Regions from separate parts of the Bradyrhizobium sp. MI1.11 genome, predicted to be linked through region 1. Evidence: riboswitches for the same ligand, from Rfam matches in the RefSeq annotation. Region 1 holds a riboswitch; each other region holds the start of a gene.
What was found. A riboswitch is a leader RNA that binds a small molecule or an ion and turns the genes downstream of it on or off. The one in region 1 is predicted to bind cobalamin.
Positions count from the first base shown of each region.

Region 1 (5,370 bases):
CCAGTTCAGGATCGTCACCGGTCCGGTCAGCATAGCCTTGACGGGTTTTTTGGTCAGAGACTGCGCATGTCGCCACCATTTAACGGTCATGGGCTTCGGGCGGGAGACATCTCCAAACAGGATAGGAGGGCGAACGCACCGCGAGCCATAAGACTGAACCCAGCCGTGCTTGGTGAATGCGAAACCCAACAGCTGCTCGCCAAAGTATTGAACCATGTCATTGCGCTCGAACTCACCGTGTACGAGCACGTCCAGGCCGATATCTTCCTGCCAATGCACGGTATGGGCTGTCTCCGCTTTCAGAAGCTGCTCGTACTGCGTGTCATTCAGCGCTCCCCGCGCATGAGCTGCACGCGCATTGCGGACGTCCGCCGTTTGCGGGAAGGATCCGATGGTTGTGGTTGGAAACATCGGCAATGCGAAGGCGACGCGCTGGACGTCGGCGCGCTGGGTGAACGCACTGCGACGGCGGCGCATGCTATCGTCGATCGCGGCCATTCGTCCGGCGACGTTCGCACTGTGGATCTTCGGCGATGTTTCGCGGGTGACGGATGCATCCTCTGAGAGCGTGAGTTCATCGGCCACGTCGGCAGCAAGGCCAGCCAGCGCTTTGCCCAATATCGAAAGTTCCTTGATCTTCTGCACTGAGAACGCCAACCACGTCTTCAGATTGGGATCGAGATCGATCTCTAGCTCAATGTCGGTCGGAACATGAAGCAGCGAGCAGGAGGGGGCAATCTGAACACGGTCCCTGCCCAGTTTTTTGACCATAGGAGCAAGTTGGTCGAGTAGCGCCGGCAGATTAGAGCGCCACACGTTGCGACCATCAACGACGCCGAGCGAGACCACGAGATCTCTACGGGCTCTGGCGACAATCGCGTCCAACTGGTCAGGTGCACGAACCAGGTCGACATGAAGCCCGGCAACGGGCAAGGCCAATACTGTTTCAAGATTGTCGCCGACAGCCCCGAAGTATGTGGCCAGCATGATTTTAAGGGCCGGCACGGCCTTAGCGAAATGAGCATAGGCCCGGCGGACAGCCGCCCGAGATGCTTTGTCGACGTCCATCACTAGGCATGGCTCGTCGAGCTGAACCCATTCAGCGCCGCGCGCGGCTAGTTCGCGGAGAACATCGACGTAGACGGGGAGGAGTCGATCAAGCAGCGACAGCGGATTGAATGCGGGATTTACGCTTTTGCCGAGCTTCAGGAAAGTGACTGGGCCCACTAGGACGGGCCGCGTCTGATAACCGAGGCTTCTTGCCTCCTCATATTCCTCGATCGGCTTCCGAGAGGCATACCTAAAGATCTGATCCTGGTGAAATTCCGGCACCATGTAGTGGTAGTTCGTATCGAACCACTTCGTCATCTCCTGTGCGGCTACGCCGGGCCCATGCTGAGCGTGACCACCGTCCTGAGCGCCACGCGCCATGGTGAAGTAGGTTTTGAGCGACACAGGACCTTCGGTCCAGCCGTAAACGTCGGGAATGGCGCCGACCATTAGGCTGGTATCGAGCACATGGTCGTAGAGCGAGAAGTCATTCGAAGGAATGACGGTCGCACCGCGGGATTTCTGCCGTGCCCAATTAGCGGCACGAAGTCCACTCCCCGCCTCGAGGAGCTCGGCTTCGCTGGACTTTCCCGCCCAGTAGCTCTCGAGCGCGAATTTGAGTTCGCGTCGTGGGCCGATGCGTGACGTCCCCAGTGTTGCAACGGGAAGCGAAAGGATAGACATAGCTTAGACCCCATGTTGGGGCAAAGGCCACGGCGGACGCAGACAGCGAACATCGCCTGAGCGACAACTGCTTGGCGCACACCGGGACGCCCCGCCCGTGGACGATATCTTGTCGAGGCAGGTCTCCTGGCTCACGGGTCGTTGCTGCTGTCCGGCCTTCCCGAAGCCGCATGGCGTCAGTGACTTCATTGGACAGCGGCTCGCCGCTTACAGTTGCGGGGGCAGCGCCGGCATTGCACCGGCTTCCCTCTTAGCTCCGGATCAAACGAAATCCGGAGACCGCGACGGCTTGAATTATGCGCACGAGGATCGATGCGTCAACCTACCGATTCTCGCTGCGATATTGCCCAAGCGATTACGAGCGCACTAGGCGGGCACGACGGTCTTGCTCGCGGCCTGGTGAACACGCCCGGATCTGTGGAGGCTCCGCTTGTGAAATGCATTCGCTCCTTGCTCGCGTAACGGTGAGCTCCACCACCGGAACGAACCCGGGCCGCTTTCGGTATCTGTGTGATCGCGAGGAGGCGGCTTTTTCCGTCGGCAACTTTTCGAACCTGCGCGTCAGGAAGGTGCGATCATCCTGGGCCGGCATCCGTTTGGCCACAGCCCATAAGGCTCCCTAGAAATTTCGAAAGCCGGATCGCTCCAGGACCGCACGGATGATCAGGTCGGCTCCTTGGTGTTCGGCGGGCCCGCGACCAGGCACGAGGTCGTCCGCCTCCGTGAGGTTGGTCAAGACGATCTTCTCGGTGCACTAGGTGTTCACGTGCTGAGCGACTTTTGCGCCGGCTTCGATGCGTCCGTGGCCGCTCGACGCCGGTCTGCCTCGCCTTGTCCTTGTTCGTGACAAATTCGACGGTGTCCTCCGACAGAGCCCTTTGAGGGGGTCCTCGGAGTCGCTCAGCGCCTTAAGCTCATAACGATGTTAATCGACCTCGATGCGCCCCATGCGGTCGTGGTCTCCTCAAGGCCCCACATCTACAACTTCGTTCGCGAAATCGAGCGATGAGGCCTTTTGGTCGCGGGCTGCCTATCCTGTCTTGGACGGGACACAGGTGTCAGGGACCGGACAGACCACCGCGCATTGCGGTGTGTCGCAATGGCCCTCGCACTCCGTACATTTTTTGGCATCGATAACGTAAATGTCGCGCTTCAGACTGATCGCCGCGTTGGGACACTCGAACTCACATGCGCCACAAACGGTGCATTGCGAAGCGACGATCTTGTAAGCCATGCCTTCCGACTCCTTAGGCGAGCGATGCCATGCGCGATCCCTTTCAAATGCCGTGCCAAACGCAGACGCGCTCAATGTTGGGCAATTTGCCCAATTCGGCTGTCCCGGGTCTGAGACCATGTTGCATCTGCGACAGCAACAGGTCGCTTCAATTTCAGGCTACGAGCCGTCTGGCCCTCTTGCGAGAGTCAGTCGCGACTTGACGCTGGAAGCGTCCGTCGGTTTGCTTGGCACGTCAGCGCGGGGGCAAGCGAGGCTGACGCTTCCTCAACCGGCGGCGACAAAAAACCGCCAGCGGACGCAGGTCTACGTCGGATCTCGGCAAACCTCCGGTCACACACCCCGACTGGAGGTTTGTGCAAGCCTCGCTCATGGCTGCAACGCTAGCTGCGCGGAGGACTCGCTGGAGGCTTGCCAAAACGGGCTTGTCGTATAACAAGCTTCGGAGGGAAACATGAAGTGGCGGCGGGACGAGCGACACTGGCCTTGCAGACCGACTGAATTGCACTCAGCCTCATGCCTGGTGCCGAGTAGGCATGGCGGTGCTCGTGAGCGTCACTTGGCCGCACTCAGCCACTCGCAACTATTTTGGACGAGCTGGAGCGGGGTTGAAAGATGACTGTGCAAATTGCTTCAGTGGCATGGCTTTTCCGAACAGATGGCCCTGCGCAAGGTCGAAGCCGAGTTCGGCCACAGCGATTAGGTCGGCCTGGCTCTCCACACCTTCGGCGACGGTGCGCACATTGTACTCTTTGGCTAGATCAACGATATGGCGGCACACCCTTCGCTTGAGGGGCCCATTCGCGCAGCCGCCTACGAACTGACGATCCACTTTCAATTTCACGAACGGGAATTTTGTCATCCCCATCAGCTGCGGCCAATTGGCACCGACATTGTCGATTGCAAGGCCAATGTTGTGAAAGCGAACCTCACGCGCAACCTCGACCAGGAGATCTAGGTTCTGGATCGCTTCAACGCTCTCGATTTCAATCGTCAAACCGCCGAAAGCGGCGTGCGACGGCATGCGCCGACAGAGATCGCGTACCGCCTGCGGGTCAATCAGGAATGCTGCCGGGAGATTGATGGAGAGATCGATCGAAGTTTGCTGCTCCAGAAGATACTGCCAATCCTTGATCGCGCGGTCGATCACGAACTGCGACAAGTTCCTAAAATGCGGATCGTGAGGTTCCGGGATGAAATAGGCCGGTGGAACAACGCCCCAGGTCGGGTGCCGCATTCGCACATGCGCCTCGGCGCCGCGGCGGCTAAGGGTACACGCGTCAAACTTCGGCTCATACCAGAGCTCAAGCCAGCCAGCGTGTAAGGCTTCTCCGACATGGACCGCGGGACGGGGCGCCGGCTCTCTTGGCAAGAGCATGCCGATCCGATCGCGCAACGTCTCGGCTGCAAACGGCGCCCTGAGCGGCGGCAGCATAGCAAGTCCATATTCACTACCGACCTGCTGCACTGCCGCCATGATGATCGACTCGCGCGCCCCGAACGCCAGCACTCGGCCTGCAAATTCTTCGCGTACCAGTATCTCGAGCAATCGTCCAGGCTCGATGCGGTCCGAGCCAATGCCGAGCAGGATCAGATCAGGGAACTCCGTGCGGAGTACGTGCGGCAACTCGTCAGCAGTCCTGCATTCGCTGATAACAAATCCCATATCCTCCAGCACATCCCGTAGAAAGGCGCGCAGATGCCGCTTGCCGACGGCCAGGCACGCCCGCGGCCGCACCTTACGTTGCCCGAAGATTACAGGTTTCCCTCCGACCAGTTCGGCCTGCCCATGTTCCATCGCAACCACTCCCGTTCAGTGACGGTGCCTTAAACGAGGAGAGAAGGTCGAAACAAGCTGTGCTTCCCGATATCTTTCTGATTGTTCGAGATAAGCTTAAGATAGTGCATTAGTGTGCAAAATCTTTCGCGATCTTGCTCAGACGATTTTATCGGGCGCACGCGTATGATACCTGTCGCGCTTCGCGCAAGTACGAGTGACGCACGCGAGGTGGGAATCTCTCCTTCGGACGCACCGAGCTGACGCTCTATGGCGCTGCGATCGTCGTGGCGCACGATTTATTGAAGCGAGTAATTCGTGAGCGACGATCGGCAATCACTCTTACGAATGTTTGATCGGGCATGACCGGCGTGTGCCGTGATATGTTTTCCAATAGAAGGCAGTCCATCATGAGTTCGCAGCTGCTCAAGCCGCAGTCGATTCTGAGAACGGCAATGGCTTGCAATTACCTCAGCTCTGTTGCGTATAGCGAGTGTGGACGTGCTGCTTCCTACCGAGCCTGATAGTTGCTCTCAATTGCGTTTTCTGTATCCTCCTGAGCATGAATTTCCTCCGGAGGGCTGGGTCGGGTGTTCGTGTTGGCGCTGAAGGGCAAGGTACGTCC
Region 1 is NZ_JBVVPM010000023.1:59,179-64,548, forward strand. Features, by position in the region: gene metE (5-methyltetrahydropteroyltriglutamate--homocysteine S-methyltransferase) at 1-1,734, opposite strand, end outside; cobalamin riboswitch at 1,834-2,033, opposite strand; gene AC0L30_RS22645 (4Fe-4S binding protein) at 2,765-2,968, opposite strand; gene AC0L30_RS22650 (EAL domain-containing response regulator) at 3,552-4,766, opposite strand.

Region 2 (5,370 bases), on a different contig from region 1:
CGGTTTCGTCAGTTGCGCCTGTCGCGCCACTGCCGCGTCGCGATGGACTGCCGAAATATCAGGGCATTGTTGGGTGATCCATTCGGGGAGCATGCTGCCTCGCTTGCCTCACGACCTGCGCTTGAGGATGTAACTGTCCATGATCCAGCCGTGCCGTTCGCGCGCCTCTTGCCGCACCGCGACGATACGCAGGCCGATCTCGGCCAGCGCGCCGGACATGACGATCTGATCGGCCATGCCGAGATAGGCGCCCCACCAGATGTGCAGGCCTTCCGGATCAAGCGACTGGAACGCCGTGCCGCCGTCGAGCATCACCACCACTGTATCGACACCTTGCGGCCAGCCGCCATCGCGCAAGCGACGGCCGGTCGTGACCAGAAATGGCTCGCCGATATCGTTGAGCGGCAGCGCATGCGCCGCGCACAGCGCCTGGATCGAGGTGATGCCGGGAACGACCCTGATGTCAGGCAAGGGATCGAGCCGCCGCGCGATGCGCAGCGAGGAATCATAAAGCGAGGGATCGCCCCAGATCAATAGCGCGACATTGCCCTCGCCTTCGAGATGATCTGCGATCGTCTGCGACCAGGCAGCGGCCACGGCATCGTGCCAATCGTCCACGCCCTTGCGATAGTCCGCTTCAGCGGCGTCGCGGACGGGCAGATCGAACTCGGCAATGCGCGTCGTGTCGCTGGCGAGCACATCGGCGCAGATCGTCCGCCTGAGATCGGCGAGATCGGACTTGGCCGTCCCCTTGCGCGGGATCAGGACGAGATCAGCCGCGTTGATGGCAGTAATCGCGGCGCGCGTGAGCTGCTCGGGATCGCCGCAACCGATGCCTATCAGGGAGAGCGTGAGCATCGTGCCTGCGAAGGGCGGCCATGACGGCCGCCCGTTCGCTTGTCACTTAAGCCGCGTTGTGCAAACGCGGGGTGACGAGGCCGGGCGCGGTGACGCCGCGCAACGACTTCGCCAGCGCCAGCACGCCGACATCGGCGAGCGGCTCGATCACGATGACCAGCGCATAGGACGCCGCGAAGGTCGCGATGTTGACGAGGTTGGTCGCGCCAAAACCGGCGCCATAGACCGCCCAGAACGCCACCCAGGCGATGACGCCCGCCTGATAGGTCGTCGAAAGCGCCAGCGCCTGGCGATACTTCAGATCGACATAGGCCGTGTTGCGCGCAATGATCCGCGTGGCGATCGCCTGGATTCCGAACAGCGGCACCAGCAGCGTGGTGACGTTCATGCCATATTGCGGCAGGTCGGGCGGCTCGAAGAAGATGCCCTGGAACAGCAGGCCGAACGCGAGGCCGAAGGCCGCAGGCGCAGCGCCAAACAGCAGGAACAAGGTCGAGCCGAGGATGAAGTGCACCTCGGAGACGCCGACGGGGAAGTGCGGCAGGATCTCGAAGAAGATAAACACGAGTCCCGTGGTGGCGAGCGTCCGCGCCGCGAACGACGTGATGCCCTGCTCGCGCACGGTCTCGACCGCGAGCTTCAAGGCAACACCGCCGACGGCGATGCCGGTTGCGTAACTCAGCACGAGCTTGGCGTCCGAGACTAGTCCGGGTTCGATATGCATGGCTCAGATCCTTCTTGCCGTCACACCCGACGGCCTTGGCCTCAAAACGTGCACGGCCGGTCTCCTGGCTCGCGGTTCACTGGGAGTCTCCGGCCTTCCCGGGCCTTGCGGCCCAGTGGCTGATCGAAGTCCCTCACCGCTTACAGTCGCGGGGGCGGCTGGGGTTTTGAGCGCCGCAACTGGGTCCGCCCATCCCCATTCCCGATTATGCTCCGGCGCTTTGCGCCGCGTCGAGCACCATGCCTCTCCTGTGTGCCCCTTTCGCCGGCCGGGCGTCAAGGGGCGAAGGGCGGACGAGGCGGTCATGACGGATAATCCCCCGCCAGCGCGCCGAACAGGATCACGGCCGCCGTCGAGGCCGCCCCGCCCCGCGCAAGTTGCTCGGCAAGTTCCGAAATGGTGGTGCGGACCAACCGCTCATCGGGACGGCCGAGCGATTCGGCAAACACCGCCGGAGTGGTTGGGGAGAGGCCGTGCTCGATCAATTTGACGACAAGCGCCGGGAACGTCCGCCGGCCCATATAGACCACGGTCGTCGCCTCCGGATCGGCCAGCGCCACCCAATTGAGATCTGGCGGCAGCTCGCCGGTGACGTCCGCCCCGGTCACGAACTGCACGCGGCGGGAGGTGTGACGCCGGGTCAGCGGAATGCCGGCCTGGGCCGCAGCCACACAGGCCGAGGTGATGCCGGGAATGATCTCGAAGCCGATGCCCGCTTCGCGCAGCGTCTCGAGCTCCTCCTCGAGCCGGCCAAAGATGCCGGCATCGCCCGACTTCAATCGCACCACGCGCGCGCCTGATGCGGCATAGTCGACCAGCAAGCGGTTGACATGGTGCTGCTTGGTCGAGGCCCGTCCCGCCCGCTTTCCCACCGCGACGAGATTGGCGCCGGGCCGGGCCAGATCGAGGATCTCGCCCGAAGCAAGATCATCATAGAGCACGACGTCGGCCTCGCGCAGCCGCGCGGCACCCTTGAGCGTGAGCAGCTCGGGATCGCCGGGGCCGGCGGAGACGAAGGAGACAAAACCGCTCACCGGTCCTCCGCGATCAGATGGAAGAACGTGCCGGTGGCTTGTCCCCGGCGCGAGCCGGTCTCGGCGATGACGGCGCCTGTCGCGTCGTGCACGACCGCCAGCGGCGTGTCGGGCTGCGCGAGGATCGTCGAATAGTGGAATTCATGGCCACGCAGGCGTGCACCCGCCCGATGCCCCGGCATCGGCGCTGTGAGCTCGGCGAGGCGATAGCCCAGATGCATGCGGCGCTTGGCAAAGCTTGTTTCCAGGCCGAGCAGGCCCGTCATCTCGTGGCTGATGCCGTCGGCGTCGGTCAAAGCGGTGCCCAGCACCATATAGCCTCCGCACTCCCCGTGCACCGGGCGCGTTTCGGCGAATGCGCGCAATCCGCTGCGGAAGCGCGCATTGGCCGCGATCTTGCCGGCGTGCAGCTCGGGATAGCCGCCCGGCAGCCAGCACACATCGGCGCCCGGATCAGGGTCCTCATCAGCCAGCGGCGAGAATGTCGATATCTCCGCACCCGCCGCGCGCCACGCTTCCAGCATATGCGGATAGACGAAGGAGAACGCGGCGTCACGGGCCAACGCAATGCGCTGACCGGGCGGCGTCACGTTGACGCCGCTCGCGGCAGGTTGCGGGGACCAGGTGGCGGCCGAACACAGCACTGCGTCGAGATCGACATGCTCGGCGACAAAGCGCGCGGCCTCGTCGATCAGCTTGCCGATTTCCGCCTGCTCCTCGGCCTGCACCAGCCCGAGATGCCGCTTCGGCAGGCTGATCTCGGCGTGTCGCGGCAGCGCACCGAACACGGCGATGCCGACATCCAGCAGCGCACGGCGCACGAGGGCTTCGTGGCGTGGACTCGCAACGCGATTGAGCACGACGCCTGCGAGGCGAACACCCGCGCGGTAATCGCGAAGGCCTGCGGCGATCGCCGCCGCCGTCTGTGCCTGTCCCGAGGGATCGATCACCAGCAGCACCGGCCAGTCCAGCATCTCTGCAATGTCGGCGGTCGCTCCGGTGCCGCAGACGCCGCGCGCGGCGACGCCGTCGAACAGACCCATCGAGCCTTCGGCCAGCACGACATCGGCGTCAATGCCGCGGCTGACGAGATGCGAGATTGTCCCGCGATCCATCGCCCAGCTGTCGACGTTGACCGAGGCGCGTCCCGTAGCGGCTGCATGAAACGCGGGATCGATGTAATCGGGGCCGCTCTTGAAGCACTGCACCCGCAATCCGCTGTTGCGCCAGGCGCGGGCGAGCGCCAGCGTCAGCGTCGTCTTGCCGACGCCGGAGGCCGGGGCGGAGATGACGAGCCCTGCTGCCATCACGACACCTCCGGAAAGCGCGGCTCGGCGCCGACCGGCCGGTAGCGGCGGTCGTAATCGGCGGCATAGAGACGGCTCTCGGAGAAATCCGCCGAGCCCAGCGTCTTGCCCACCAGGATCAATGCGGTGCGCTCCATCTCGCTGCCGACAGCAGCGTCGAGTGTTGCGAGCGTGGCGCGGACGATGCGCTGGTCGGGCCAGCTCGCACGCCAGACAATCGCGACCGGGCAATCCGCGCCGTAATGCGGCGTCAGCTCGGCGACGACCTTGTCGAGCAGATGGATCGACAGATGGATGGCGAGCACCGCGCCGGTGGCGGCGAAGGCGGCGAGGTTCTCGCCTTCCGGCATCGCGCTGGCGCGGCCCGGCGTGCGCGTCAAAATCACCGTCTGGGCAAGGCCGGGCAGCGTCAACTCGGCCTCCAGCGCAGCCGCGGCGGCCGAGAAGGAGGGAACACCAGGCGTCACCGTGTAGGGAATGTCGAGCGTGCGCAGGCGGCGAAGCTGCTCACCCATCGCCGACCAGATCGAGAGATCACCGGAATGCAGCCGCGCAACGTCCTTGCCATCAGCATGTGCGGCGGCGATCTCCGCGACGATCTCCTCGAGCGACAGCGGCGCGGTGTTGACGATCCGCGCACCGGGCGGGCAATGCGCCAGCACGCCTTCGGGCACCAGCGAGCCGGCATAGAGGCAAACCGGACAGACGGCGATCAGGTCGCGGCCGCGCAATGTCAGCAAGTCAGGGGCGCCCGGCCCCGCCCCGATGAAATGCACCGTCATGCGCCGTCTCCCTCCGCGATCGCCGCGGTCGCGGTGCGATCCTGCGAGACCACCCGCGTCGCAATCAATCGCGCGCGAGGTCCAGCCACCGCGAGAGCCGCCGCTTCGGCGACCGATCCCGTCCCGAATTTTTCGGCAACGAGTTTTGATTGGGTCGGCGTGTCGATGCCGGCCAGCATTTCGGCGGCGACCGCCTTGATCGGCACGCCGCATTCGCGCGCGAGCTGCTTCAACACCTCCGCGTCGGCCCTGTCGCTGACCGTTGCCAATGCTGCGAGGCCTTCGGGACCGCCGGCCGCCAGAAGCGCCTCGCGCAGCGAGGCCAGCGTGACATCCTTTTTGAATCCGAGCCCGGCGACCTTCATCGGACCGCACTCCATTGCACCACGGGCCGCACCGCCTCCCAGGACCGGTAGCGCCCGAGCGGAGTGGCATGCGCAAGCTCGACCCGGATCAAGTCGCCGCCGTGGCGCTGGTGCAGCTCACCCAGCAGCGCTTCCGTCTCCAGCGTCACTGCATGGGCAACCAATCGCGTTCCGGATGCGAGCCGCGACCAGACGGCGTCGAACATCGCGATGTCGAGCCCGCCGCCGATAAACACGGCGTCAGGCCCGTCCAGCGCAGCAAGGGCTTCAGGCGCCTTTCCCGCGATGACTGTGATCCGA
Region 2 is NZ_JBVVPM010000003.1:225,573-230,942, forward strand. Features, by position in the region: gene cobT (nicotinate-nucleotide--dimethylbenzimidazole phosphoribosyltransferase) at 1-93, opposite strand, end outside; gene cobF (precorrin-6A synthase (deacetylating)) at 109-858, opposite strand; gene AC0L30_RS04585 (energy-coupling factor ABC transporter permease) at 905-1,582, opposite strand; cobalamin riboswitch at 1,620-1,839, opposite strand; gene cobA (uroporphyrinogen-III C-methyltransferase) at 1,885-2,616, opposite strand; gene AC0L30_RS04595 (cobyrinate a,c-diamide synthase) at 2,613-3,923, opposite strand; gene cobM (precorrin-4 C(11)-methyltransferase) at 3,923-4,705, opposite strand; gene AC0L30_RS04605 (cobalamin biosynthesis protein) at 4,702-5,070, opposite strand; gene cbiE (precorrin-6y C5,15-methyltransferase (decarboxylating) subunit CbiE) at 5,067-5,370, opposite strand, start outside.
Region 2: linked by a shared signal. The riboswitch ahead of AC0L30_RS04585 (energy-coupling factor ABC transporter permease) and the one ahead of metE (5-methyltetrahydropteroyltriglutamate--homocysteine S-methyltransferase) in region 1 are both predicted to bind cobalamin.

Region 3 (5,370 bases), on a different contig from region 1:
GGTCGCCGCAGTAGGAGCGGTAGACCGGGGCGCCAGGGACGGTGGACTGCGCGGGATAGTTGTCGTTGTCGGCAAGTACGGACGGTACGCCGCAGCCGGCTGCGAGGCGCGCCGTCAGCCCCTGGACCTCGTGGACATCCAGAGATCCCGTTGGTCCGTCGCGCGGCGCATCCCCTGCCTTGATCAAGGTCTGCGCGGCAAGATCCGTGCGATCCCGCCGATAGAGAGTGCCGTTGAAGGCAAACCATTCGATCTCGTGGACCGACGGCGATACGGGCTGGCGATCGAGCGATCGGGCCGCCGTCCAGTTCGGTGGGGCGTTCATCACGCTGGATTCAGTCGAGGTCAATTGCCCACGCGAGAACAGCCGTCCGTGATCCATGGAGAGCCAGCCACTGAAAATCCAGCTCAGCACGAAGACCATCGCCGCGAGGCCGATGAGATGATGCAGCGCATGCCAGCCACGATAGGACGACCCGATCAGACCGCCCCGAGGTTTGATCCGCGCAAGCCCGAGCACAGCGCCAAGCAAAGCTGCGATCAGGGCCAGCAGCGACAAGGTCCAGACCACGCGATCCCACAGCGACCAGTTGCTTCGCAGGATCGTTGGATAGATCCAGTGCAGCACGCTCCCGACGAGATTCCATCCGCGCTCGCTGCGCGTCGTATCCAGGACGATCTCGCCGGTGAGCGAGGAGACATAGACCTCCGTTCCGGCGGCGTCGCCCAGGCCAACCCGAAACAAGGGCCGGTGGCGGTCGAAGCCGTTCGGCACGCTCCATTGGTCATAGTCCGAGCGCGCAACGATCGCGGCACGCGCGGCATCCAGCCCACGGCTGCGGGCGTGGTCTCGCGCGATGGCCAGCGCGACCTCGGAAAACGCGACCGAGGCGCCGACCCCGTCGGAGGCGCGGACTGCGCCCGCGCGCGACGGCCCCGCGACGACATAGACCGGTCCATCACTGCGCTGGATCAGGCGAACGCGCGTCGCATCCGCAATCCCGCTCGCGGCAACGGCATCGGCGACCGCAAGCCCCGTCTCCGCGCTAGCCAACGGCACGAGCCCGGCAAAGCGTTCCGCTTCCGTCAGGGACGGAAACGGAACGAAGTGCATCACGATTCCCGTCGCGAACCACATCGCGAACAGCAGGCAGAACGCGATCCCGAGCCATCGATGCAGCAGGACGATCGCGCGCATCATCGATCAGCGTCCTACCATTTGAACGCGGCCGAGATCTCGTAGGTGCGCGGCGCGCCCAGCAGGATCTGGTCGGGATAGAATGGATCGCCCCAGATCGCGTAACGCTTGTCGGCGATGTTGCGCACCCGGAAGGTCAGGCGGGCCTGCTCGACGGCGTTGAACACGGTCTTGGGGATGTCGACGAAAGCGTAGACGTCCGCAACAGTGTAGGCCTTCAGCGTCACGGTGTTGGCATCGGTGTTGTAGCGGTCGCCGACATGGCGGCCGGTGATACCGAACTCGACCGCCCAGGGCGTGAAGAACCGGTATGACGCGCCGGCATTGGCGACGACGCGTGGCACGTTCGGCGGCGTGTTGCCGGAGAACGAGCCGCCGACAAAATTGTAGTCGGCGTAGCGCGCATCGACATAGGCGATGTTGCCCCAGAGACGCAGAGGCTCGATCGGACGCACCGAGGCGGCCAGCTCGACGCCCTTCGACTCCTGCCGTCCGGCCAGGTTGAGCTGCATGCCGCCTGCCGCGGCATAGACGTTCTTGCGCAGGATGTCGTAGGCCGAGAACGACCATTCCGCCCGGTTGTCCCAGAACAGGTGCTTGACACCAGTCTCGTAGGTGCGCGCGGTGGTCAGGTTGAGCGGATCGGTCGGATTGAGCAGGAAGATGTTGTTGGCCGCGATGTCGGCGCCGGTCGCATATTGGCTGAAGAAGGTCAGGCCCGGAACCGCTTCCCACGTGTAACCGATGCGCCCCGTCGTCGGGACCCAGGATTGCGAGAACGGGAAGTTCGCCTTCTCCAGACCGAACTTGTCGGTCGAATTACGGTCGAGCCCGATATGCTCGACGCGCAGGCCGCCAACCAGCGCGAAGCTGCGCGTGAGCTTCAGCCGGTCCTCGAATGACAGCGCCTCATTATCGATGCGCGCAGTCTGCTGCTGAATAGTGAGCAGGCCGTAGTACCCGCGAGGCGGATCGACCAGCGGAACGGAATCGCCGGGGAAATTTGCGGCGCCCGGCCTCACGAAATCAAGGTAGCTTGAGGACAGCGTCGTGACCAAACGGTTGTCAAAGCCGGCGATATTCGCATCCCAGATCAAGTCGGTGACGTTGCCGACCAAGCGTTGGCTGTGCGCGACGTAGAAACGCTCGCGATCCACCATGTTGGTACCGGAATTGAACGCCTCGACCTCATTGTTGAACCACGTGCGCTCGGCGCCGTAGCCATAGGCCTGACTCTTCAGCGTCAGGTCTGGCGCGAGCTTCAGCTCGAAACCGCCGCGCAACCAAACCTCCTGCGCGACGTTCCTGTTGTCGAGGACGTTGTAGTTGGTGTTGAAGGTGCGGTCATCGATCGTGACCGCACCGAGATTGGTTTTGTTATAGTTCGAGACGTAATTGCCGGAAACAATCCCCGTCGTCGCATGCGAGCCGCTGAAGGCGATCGGCGCCAGCGGCGCGCCCCAATAGGCTTTCGAGCGGTCCTCGCGGTACTCGATCGCGCCCCAGACTTTGAGGCTATCGGAGATGCGGTAGTTGAGCTGGCCCGAGACGTCGAGCGTCTTGGTGTTGGTGTCGTCGGCAAAGCCGTTGAGCGAGGAACGGCTGACGTCAAAGCGATAATCGAGCCCCTGCACATTGGTGCTGCCGCCCGAGCCGTAATGCGCGCGGAACGAGTTCAGCGAATCCCAGGAGAAATCCGCCTCGTTCCGGATCGGACCGGTGTGCGGCTGCTTGGTGACGAAGTTGATCGCGCCGCCGGCGGCGCCCTCGCCCGACATCAGTGACGCCGGCCCCTTCAGGAATTCGACAGCTTCCAGATTGGCCGTGTCGGTGATCCGCGAGGTCATGTTCTGCGGACCGATCTTGATGCCGTTGTAGAGCGTGTTGATTTGGCTGTTGGTGAAACCGCGCATCGAGAAAGCCGAAGGCTCGGCCGGATTGTCGCCGGCTGTGACGCCAACCGCTCCCTGCGCGACGTCGGACACGGTGCGGTAGCCCTGCTCACGCATGGTTGCGGCCGAGATCACCTCCACGGTCGCGGGCGTTTCGCGCACGGTCAGGCCGAGGCGAGAGGCGCTTTCGGGGACTGCATTGGTGTTGAGCGGCGTCTGTGCTGCCGCGGTCGGCACGACGGGCTTGGGCGCTACAGATGCAGCCGCCGGCCGGCGCGCAGCTGCGCGGCGTGGGCCCTGCGCCTCCCGCGCGTCGGGCCTGGCCGGCTTGCGGGATTGGGCGGGCGTTACCTCGACCGGCGGCAGAGGTTCGCGGGTCTGCTGCGCCAAGGCCGCTGGCGTGTCGATGGCGACAAAGGATGTCAGCGCGGCGGATGCGAGCAGGAACGCGCGCGGTCGTACGATACGAACAGGAGACACGGTTGTGGACCTCGGTATGACGTCAGTGGCACGTCACAGCGAACCAAGGTCCCATCTTCCGGCTTGTCAGCCTTCCGATGAAGCCGAATGTCTGTACTCCCCGACCGACATCTTCGCGTGTGACCACGGCTGACGGCAGGTCTCCTGGCTCGCGGGTCAATACCTTGTGTCGCCTTCCCGGGACCGAGACACCCAGTGGCACGTGACGCAAGATTCGCCGCTTACAGTTGCGGGGGCAGCCACGGCATTGGGGACAATGTCCCCGCACCGCATTCCCTTTTCATCCCCTCTCAGGGAAACCGTCGCGAGCATCTAGGATTACGATCAAGACAGAGTCAATGTGCCAGTTGCGGCGTTATTGCCACAGCGACCAATTCCTTGGAGATAAGCATGGAGGGCGAGACCTTCCTCTGGGTGATACGGCACGCGCCCGTCGATGGGGTCGCCGGGACGATCCATGCAGCCGACGCCCCGGCCGATCTCGGTGATCGCGCGCAGCTGGAGGCGCTGCGGCAGCGCTTGCCGCGGGACGCCGCGAGCTATGCGAGCCCGTCGCGTCGCACGGTCGAAACGGCCCGCGCGCTGGGGCTCGAGCTGCTGCAGCTGGACGAATTCAGCGAGCAGAATTTTGGCGACTGGACCGGTCGTCGGCATGACGAGCTCGCCGCGACCGGTGGCGAAGCCTATGCACGGTTCTGGAGCGATCCGGCGCGCGGACGGCCGCCGGGCGGCGAAAGCTTTGAGGAACAGGTCGCGCGCGTCCGGCTGGGTCTGTCAAAGATCAGCACCGGGGCCGCAACGCTCGTCGTGCATTCCGGCACGATCCGCGCGGCGCTGTGCATCGCGCTGGATCTGACGCCACAAGCGGCCCTGCGCTTTGTGATCGATCCGCTGTCGCTGACCCGGATCGACCGGCTCGCGACCGGCTGGCGCGTCCTCTCGGTCAATCAGCGGATGATTTGATCAGGCCGGACGATCAGGCACATTGGCCTGCGCAAAGGTCGCCATCCCGTTGTGGAGCGCACAGGCCGACCGCACCAGCGGCAGCGCGATGGCAGCGCCCGATCCTTCGCCGAGCCTGAGATCGAGGCTGATCAGCGGCTGCACATTCAGCGCGCGAAGCACCAGCCGATGCCCCTGCTCCGCGGACTGGTGCGAGGCCAGCAGGAACGGCCGGCACGAGGGATTGAGCCGCGCCGCCGCAAGTGCCGCGACCGATACGATGAAGCCGTCGATCAACACGGGGATGCGGCCCTGTGCAGCCGCGATAATGGCACCGCAGATGGCCGCAATCTCGAGGCCGCCGACGGCGCACAGGATCTTTTCGGGCGACGCGCCCGTAATGCCATGACGTGCGATCGCGGCGTCGATCACCCGCGCCTTGTGCACACGGCCGGCCGCGTCGATGCCGGTGCCGCTGCCCGCGATCTCTTCCGCGCTCACGCCGAGCAAGGCGGCCGCGATCGCCGCCGATGTCGTGGTGTTGCCGATGCCCATCTCGCCGAAGATCAGAAGATCGGGCTGCCCGGCCTGCGCGCGCGTCACCGCACGTCGGCCGGATTCGAAGGCGAATGCCAGCTCTGTGGAGGTGAGCGCAGCTTCGACGCTGAAATCGCGCGTGCCGCTGCGCGGCTTGTCGGTCACGATTCCAGCCATCTCCTCCTGCGCCAGCGTGCCGGCGTCGACGACCTCCAGGCTGGAGCCCAGCTCACGCGCCAGCACCGAGATCGCGGCACCGCCGGAGGCGAAATTCGCCAGCATCGCGATGGTCACTTCTTGCGGATAGGCCGAGACGCCCTG
Region 3 is NZ_JBVVPM010000003.1:220,080-225,449, forward strand. Features, by position in the region: gene AC0L30_RS04560 (PepSY domain-containing protein) at 1-1,201, opposite strand, end outside; gene AC0L30_RS04565 (TonB-dependent receptor) at 1,213-3,570, opposite strand; cobalamin riboswitch at 3,688-3,889, opposite strand; gene AC0L30_RS04570 (histidine phosphatase family protein) at 3,961-4,533, shown strand; gene cobT (nicotinate-nucleotide--dimethylbenzimidazole phosphoribosyltransferase) at 4,534-5,370, opposite strand, start outside.
Region 3: linked by a shared signal. The riboswitch ahead of AC0L30_RS04565 (TonB-dependent receptor) and the one ahead of metE (5-methyltetrahydropteroyltriglutamate--homocysteine S-methyltransferase) in region 1 are both predicted to bind cobalamin.

Region 4 (5,370 bases), on a different contig from region 1:
GTCGCGGATCGCGGCGATCAGACGCTGGCGGCGGGCGGGATCGAGGCCATCGGCCGTCGAGTACTCGTCGAGGAGCTGTTCGAGCCTGCGCAGCCCGTCCGGCACCGCCGATGCGGCGAGCTGCGGCGGCAGATGGCCGATCGTGACGCCACCCAGGCGCCGCTTGGCCTGCGCGGCTTCGCCGGGATCGTTGACGATGAAGGGATAGATGACGGGCAAATCGCCAATCAGGGCTTCCGGCCAGCACGCCTGCGACAGCGCCACGGATTTTCCGGGCAGCCATTCCAGCGTGCCGTGCGCGCCCATGTGCACGACGGCATCACAGCCCTGCGCTCGGAGCCAGAGATAGAACGCGACATAGGCATGGCGCGGCGTACGGGCGAGATCGTGATACTCGGCATCGCGCCTGGTCGCATCGCCGCGCTCCGGCTGAACCGCGATGATCGACCGGCCGCATGGAATCGCGGCGAAATGGAACGCGCCGTCGCCGCAACCCGGATCGGTCTCCGGCGCGCCCCAGGCTTGCGCGAGATCATCCTGCAGGACTTGCGGAAGGCACGAGAGCGCAGCGCGGTAATCGGCAACGCTCCAGCTCAAGGTCTGCTTGAGCAGCGTCTCACCGAGCGCATGGACCGGATCGACATCGAAGCCGGTCTCCGCGAGGTCGGACGCCAAAGCCTCGACCGAGGCCAACGCATCGAGCCCCACCGCATGCGCGATCTGATGCGGGCGGCCCGGATAGTTCGAGAGCACGAGTGCCATCCGCTTTTCGGCGGCCGGCTTCTCCGCAAGGCGCTGCCAGGCCGCAACGCGCGCGGCCACGGCCTTCACGCGCTCCTCGTCGGGCCTGTGTGCCAGATGCGAAAATTGCAAATCGGGATCGCGCATCGCGGCCGATTTGAAGCTCACCACGCCCGCAAACAGGCGGCCATCGACCTCGGGCAGCACCACATGCATCGCGAGGTCGCCGGGCGACAGGCCGCGGAGCGAGCTCGCCCAGTCCTCGCGCCGTGCCGTGGAGAGCGCGACCTGGAACACCGGGCAGGATGCGGCGTCGAACGGCGTCGTGCCGTCGTCGCTCATCGCCGAGAACGCCGTCGCATTGACGATCGCGGCCGGAGGATTTTGCGCAAGATGCACCCGCAACCAATCCGCAACGCCTGGAGCCTTCAGCGAGGTGACGAAGACGCCGTGCGCGTCGAACCCCTTCTCGCGCAGCGCCGCGATCAGGGCATCGACCGGGCCAGTGTCCGCGGCGGTGAGATAGGAGCGATAGAAGATCACCAGTGCGTGCGGCTTCCCTTCGCGGGCCTGCGGCGTCGCCATGACACCGCGCGCCGGATCGTAAAAGCCCATCTCCGGCACGGTCATCTCGCCGATAATAGGTCCCGCATAGAGGCCCGAAGCCAACGCAAGCTGCGCGATTGCGGCTTGCGACGCGACAGGGCCACCGGTGTCGCAGAGCACCTTGAGCCGCCGCAATGTCGAGACCGGCAGGGTCGAATAGGCATCCAGCCGCGTGTCATCGCGGCCGTCGGCCGGCAGCACGGCCAGCACGATGCCGCGCTGCTTCGCGAGTTGCTGCAGGGCCGCGAGCCCATATGGCCAATAGGATTCCCCACCGATCAGACGCACGAGGATGCCGCGCGCCTGCGCAAGCGTGCGCTCGATATAGGTGTCGACCGAGAGCGGATGACGCAGTTCGGCGAGATTGACGAGGCGTAGCGACGGCAGGCTGTCGCGACCACGGCGCCAACCGGCCGCGAACGCCGCTAGATCGGAATCCGAATACGAGAGCACCACGAGATCGGCCGGGTCCTGGCCGATGTCCCTTGGTATCGCGGTCTCCTCGAGACCGCGGCTCTCGCGGAAGACGACGTGCATCAGATACCAGATCCTGAAAGACCAAGTCCCGCCTTGATTGCGGCCTCGTCGATATCGCCGTGCTCGCCGATCACGACGAGCTTTGACTGCCTCGCACCCGCGCCCCAGGGCTTGTCGAACTGGTGGCGCACGCGCTCGCCGACCGCTTGCAGCAAGAGGCGCATCGGCTTGCCTTCCATCGCGATGTAACCCTTGACGCGCAGCACATTCTGCTCGCGCGCCAGCCGCTGAACGGATGCAACCAGCGCGTCGATATCGGTGACCTCGGGAAGATCGATCACGACCGACGCAAAATCGTCGTGCTCATGATCCTCCTCGCCGTCGTGATGCGAGGGACGCGCGGCGAGATCGTTCTCGGCGGCAGCACCGAGGCCGAGGATGAGGCGCGCGTCGATGGCGCCGTCGGTGATCGCCAGCATCGGCACGCGGCGCGGCATCTCGGCGGTGATCGCCGCTTTGGCGGCTTCGAGCCCTGCCGCGCCCGCAAGATCCGCCTTGGTCAGCAGCACGATGTCGGCGCAGGCGATCTGGTCCTCGAACACTTCCGACAGCGGCGTCTCATGGTCGAGATTCTCGTCCGCCGCACGCTGCGCCTCGACGGCGTCAGGATCGGGCGCGAAACGGCCGGCGGCGACAGCTTCGGCGTCGGCGAGCGCGATCACACCATCGACCGTGATCCGCGAACGGATCTCCGGCCAGTCGAACGCCTTCAACAGCGGCTTGGGCAGCGCCAGGCCCGAGGTCTCGATCAGGATATGATCGGGGCGCACCGGGCGCGACAGCAGCTTCTCCATGGTCGGAATGAAATCGTCGGCGACGGTGCAGCAGATGCAGCCATTGGCGAGCTCGATGATGTTCTCTTCCGGGCAATTCGCATCGGCGCAGGATTTCAGAATCTCGCCATCGACGCCCTCGCTGCCGAACTCGTTGACGAGCACCGCGAGCTTCTTGCCGTTGGCATTGGCAAGCAGATGCTGGATCAGCGTGGTCTTGCCGGAGCCGAGAAAGCCCGTGACGACCGTGACCGGGACTTTTGCGAGCGAATTCATTCGGCGGCCTCCGGCACGACGGCCAAGGTGGGAATGGGGGGAATGCGGGCAAGCGATTGCTTGCGGAAGATCTCCGGGCGGCTGCGCCAGGGCACGAGGCCGTCGGGCGCGGCCGCATAGGCCGCGGCGCCCGCGACCACGTCGCTCGCATTCGCATCCGACAGACGGCCATAAACATAGGACCAGCGGCCGGGCGCGCTGAGCGCGACCGAGCAACCCTGGTTGCACGCAGACAGGCATTCGACGGGAACCACGCTGACGCCGTCGGGCACGCCGGCCTCGAGGATCGCACCATGGAGGCGCTTACCCGGCGTCGTCTCGCCCTCGCCAAGCGTCTGGCCGGCGCGGCAGGTGATGCAGACATGAAGTGTGACGGTCATCGCTTCTTCCAGAATAAACAGCGGGAAGCGATGAGGCCCACGAACCGTTCTTGCGAAGGTCCGTTTCCCCGTCGCGGAACACCCCGTCCGCCGGTCCAAAATCGTCCGCGCTGGCAGGTCTCCCGGCTTCCGGAGCAGGGTTTCCCCTTCGATCCCCGCCTTCCCGATCCCCTAGGGGTCAGTGGCTTCGGGCATCTCTCCGGTCACGGTCGCGGGGGCGGCTGCATTTTGGAACCAAATCTTGCCGATTCGGACCCTATCGCATTCCCTCTTCGCCTGTCGTAGGACAGGAACCAACGCCGGGTCACCATTTGCCCCCGACCGCCTCTTGTCAAGCCGAAGGACCCCGTCCGATGACGTCCGAACCGGATACCCAGACGGCCGACGAAACCGACGCCCGTCACGCCTCGAAAATGGCGAAGAAGAAGGTCGCCCGCGACAAGATCATGGCGACCAAGAGCGGCGAAAAGGGCCTCATCATCGTCCACACCGGCGCCGGCAAGGGCAAGTCGTCCTCGGCCTTCGGCATGATCGTCCGCTGCGTCGCCCATGGCTTCCCCTGCGCGGTCGTGCAGTTCATCAAGGGCGCCTGGGACACCGGCGAGCGCCGCATGCTCACCGGTCATTTCGGCGACCTCTGCCAATTCCACGCCATGGGCGAGGGTTTTACCTGGGAAACGCAGGACCGCGCCCGCGATATCGCAGCCGCGCGCGCCGGCTGGGAAAAGGCCAAGGAGCTGATCCTCGACCAGAATCTCCGCATGGTCGTGCTCGACGAGATCAACATCGCGCTGCGCTACGACTATCTCGACATCGCCGAAGTCGTCGATTTCCTGGTGACCTCGAAGCCACCGATGACGCATGTCGTGCTCACCGGGCGCAACGCCAAGGACGAGCTGATCGAGATCGCCGATCTCGTCACCGAGATGACGCTGATCAAGCATCCCTTCCGCTCCGGCATCAAGGCGCAAGCCGGCGTCGAGTTCTAAGAAACTCGCGATGGCGCGCGCATTGATGATCCAGGGGGCCGGCTCGGACGTGGGCAAGTCGCTCATCGTCGCCGGTCTCGCGCGCGCCTTTGTGCGACGCGGCCTGCGCGTGCTCCCGTTCAAGCCGCAGAACATGTCGAACAATGCTGCCGTCACGGTCGACGGCGGCGAGATCGGTCGCGCGCAGGCGCTCCAGGCGCTCGCCGCCGGCGTCGAGCCGCACACCGACATGAACCCGGTGCTGCTCAAGCCCGAGACCGATGTCGGCGCGCAGGTGATCGTGCAAGGAAAACGCATCGCGACCGCGCGTGCGCGTGAATATGCGGCGATGAAGCCGTCATTGATGGGCGCCGTGCTGGAGAGCTTCGAGCGGCTGAAGGCGCGCGCCGATCTCGTGCTGGTGGAAGGCGCCGGCAGCCCGGCCGAGGTGAACCTGCGCAAGGCCGACATCGCCAATATGGGTTTTGCGCGCAAGGCTGGCGTGCCGGTCGTGCTGGTCGGCGATATCGACCGCGGCGGTGTCATCGCGCAACTCGTCGGCATCAAGGCGGTGATCGACCCGGATGATGCCGCGATGATCCAGGGTTTTGTCATCAACAAGTTCCGCGGCGATCCCACGCTGTTCGACGACGGCTATAAGCTGATTGAAGAAAAGACCGCATGGCGCGGCTTTGGCGTGCTGCCCTGGTTCGCGCGCGCCGGCGAGCTGCCGGCTGAGGATGCGCTGGGCCTGAGCGATGCGCGCAAGCCGGGCCAATGCAAGATCGCCTGTCTCGCGCTGTCGCGGATCGCCAATTTCGACGATCTCGATCCGCTCAAGCTCGAGCCTGGCGTCGATCTCGTGATGGTGCGGCCGGGCGAGGCAATTCCCGGCGACGTCAGGCTCGTCATCATTCCCGGTTCGAAATCTACGCGCGGCGACCTCGCCTTTCTGCGCGCGCAGGGCTGGGACATCGATCTCCTGGCGCACTACCGCAGAGGCGGCCATGTGCTCGGCCTCTGCGGCGGCTATCAGATGCTCGGACGTAGCGTCGCTGATCCCGAGGGGATCGAGGGACCCGCGGGCGA
Region 4 is NZ_JBVVPM010000003.1:237,160-242,529, forward strand. Features, by position in the region: gene cobN (cobaltochelatase subunit CobN) at 1-1,884, opposite strand, end outside; gene cobW (cobalamin biosynthesis protein CobW) at 1,884-2,933, opposite strand; gene AC0L30_RS04650 (DUF1636 domain-containing protein) at 2,930-3,313, opposite strand; cobalamin riboswitch at 3,409-3,626, opposite strand; gene cobO (cob(I)yrinic acid a,c-diamide adenosyltransferase) at 3,667-4,302, shown strand; gene AC0L30_RS04660 (cobyric acid synthase) at 4,313-5,370, shown strand, end outside.
Region 4: linked by a shared signal. The riboswitch ahead of AC0L30_RS04650 (DUF1636 domain-containing protein) and the one ahead of metE (5-methyltetrahydropteroyltriglutamate--homocysteine S-methyltransferase) in region 1 are both predicted to bind cobalamin.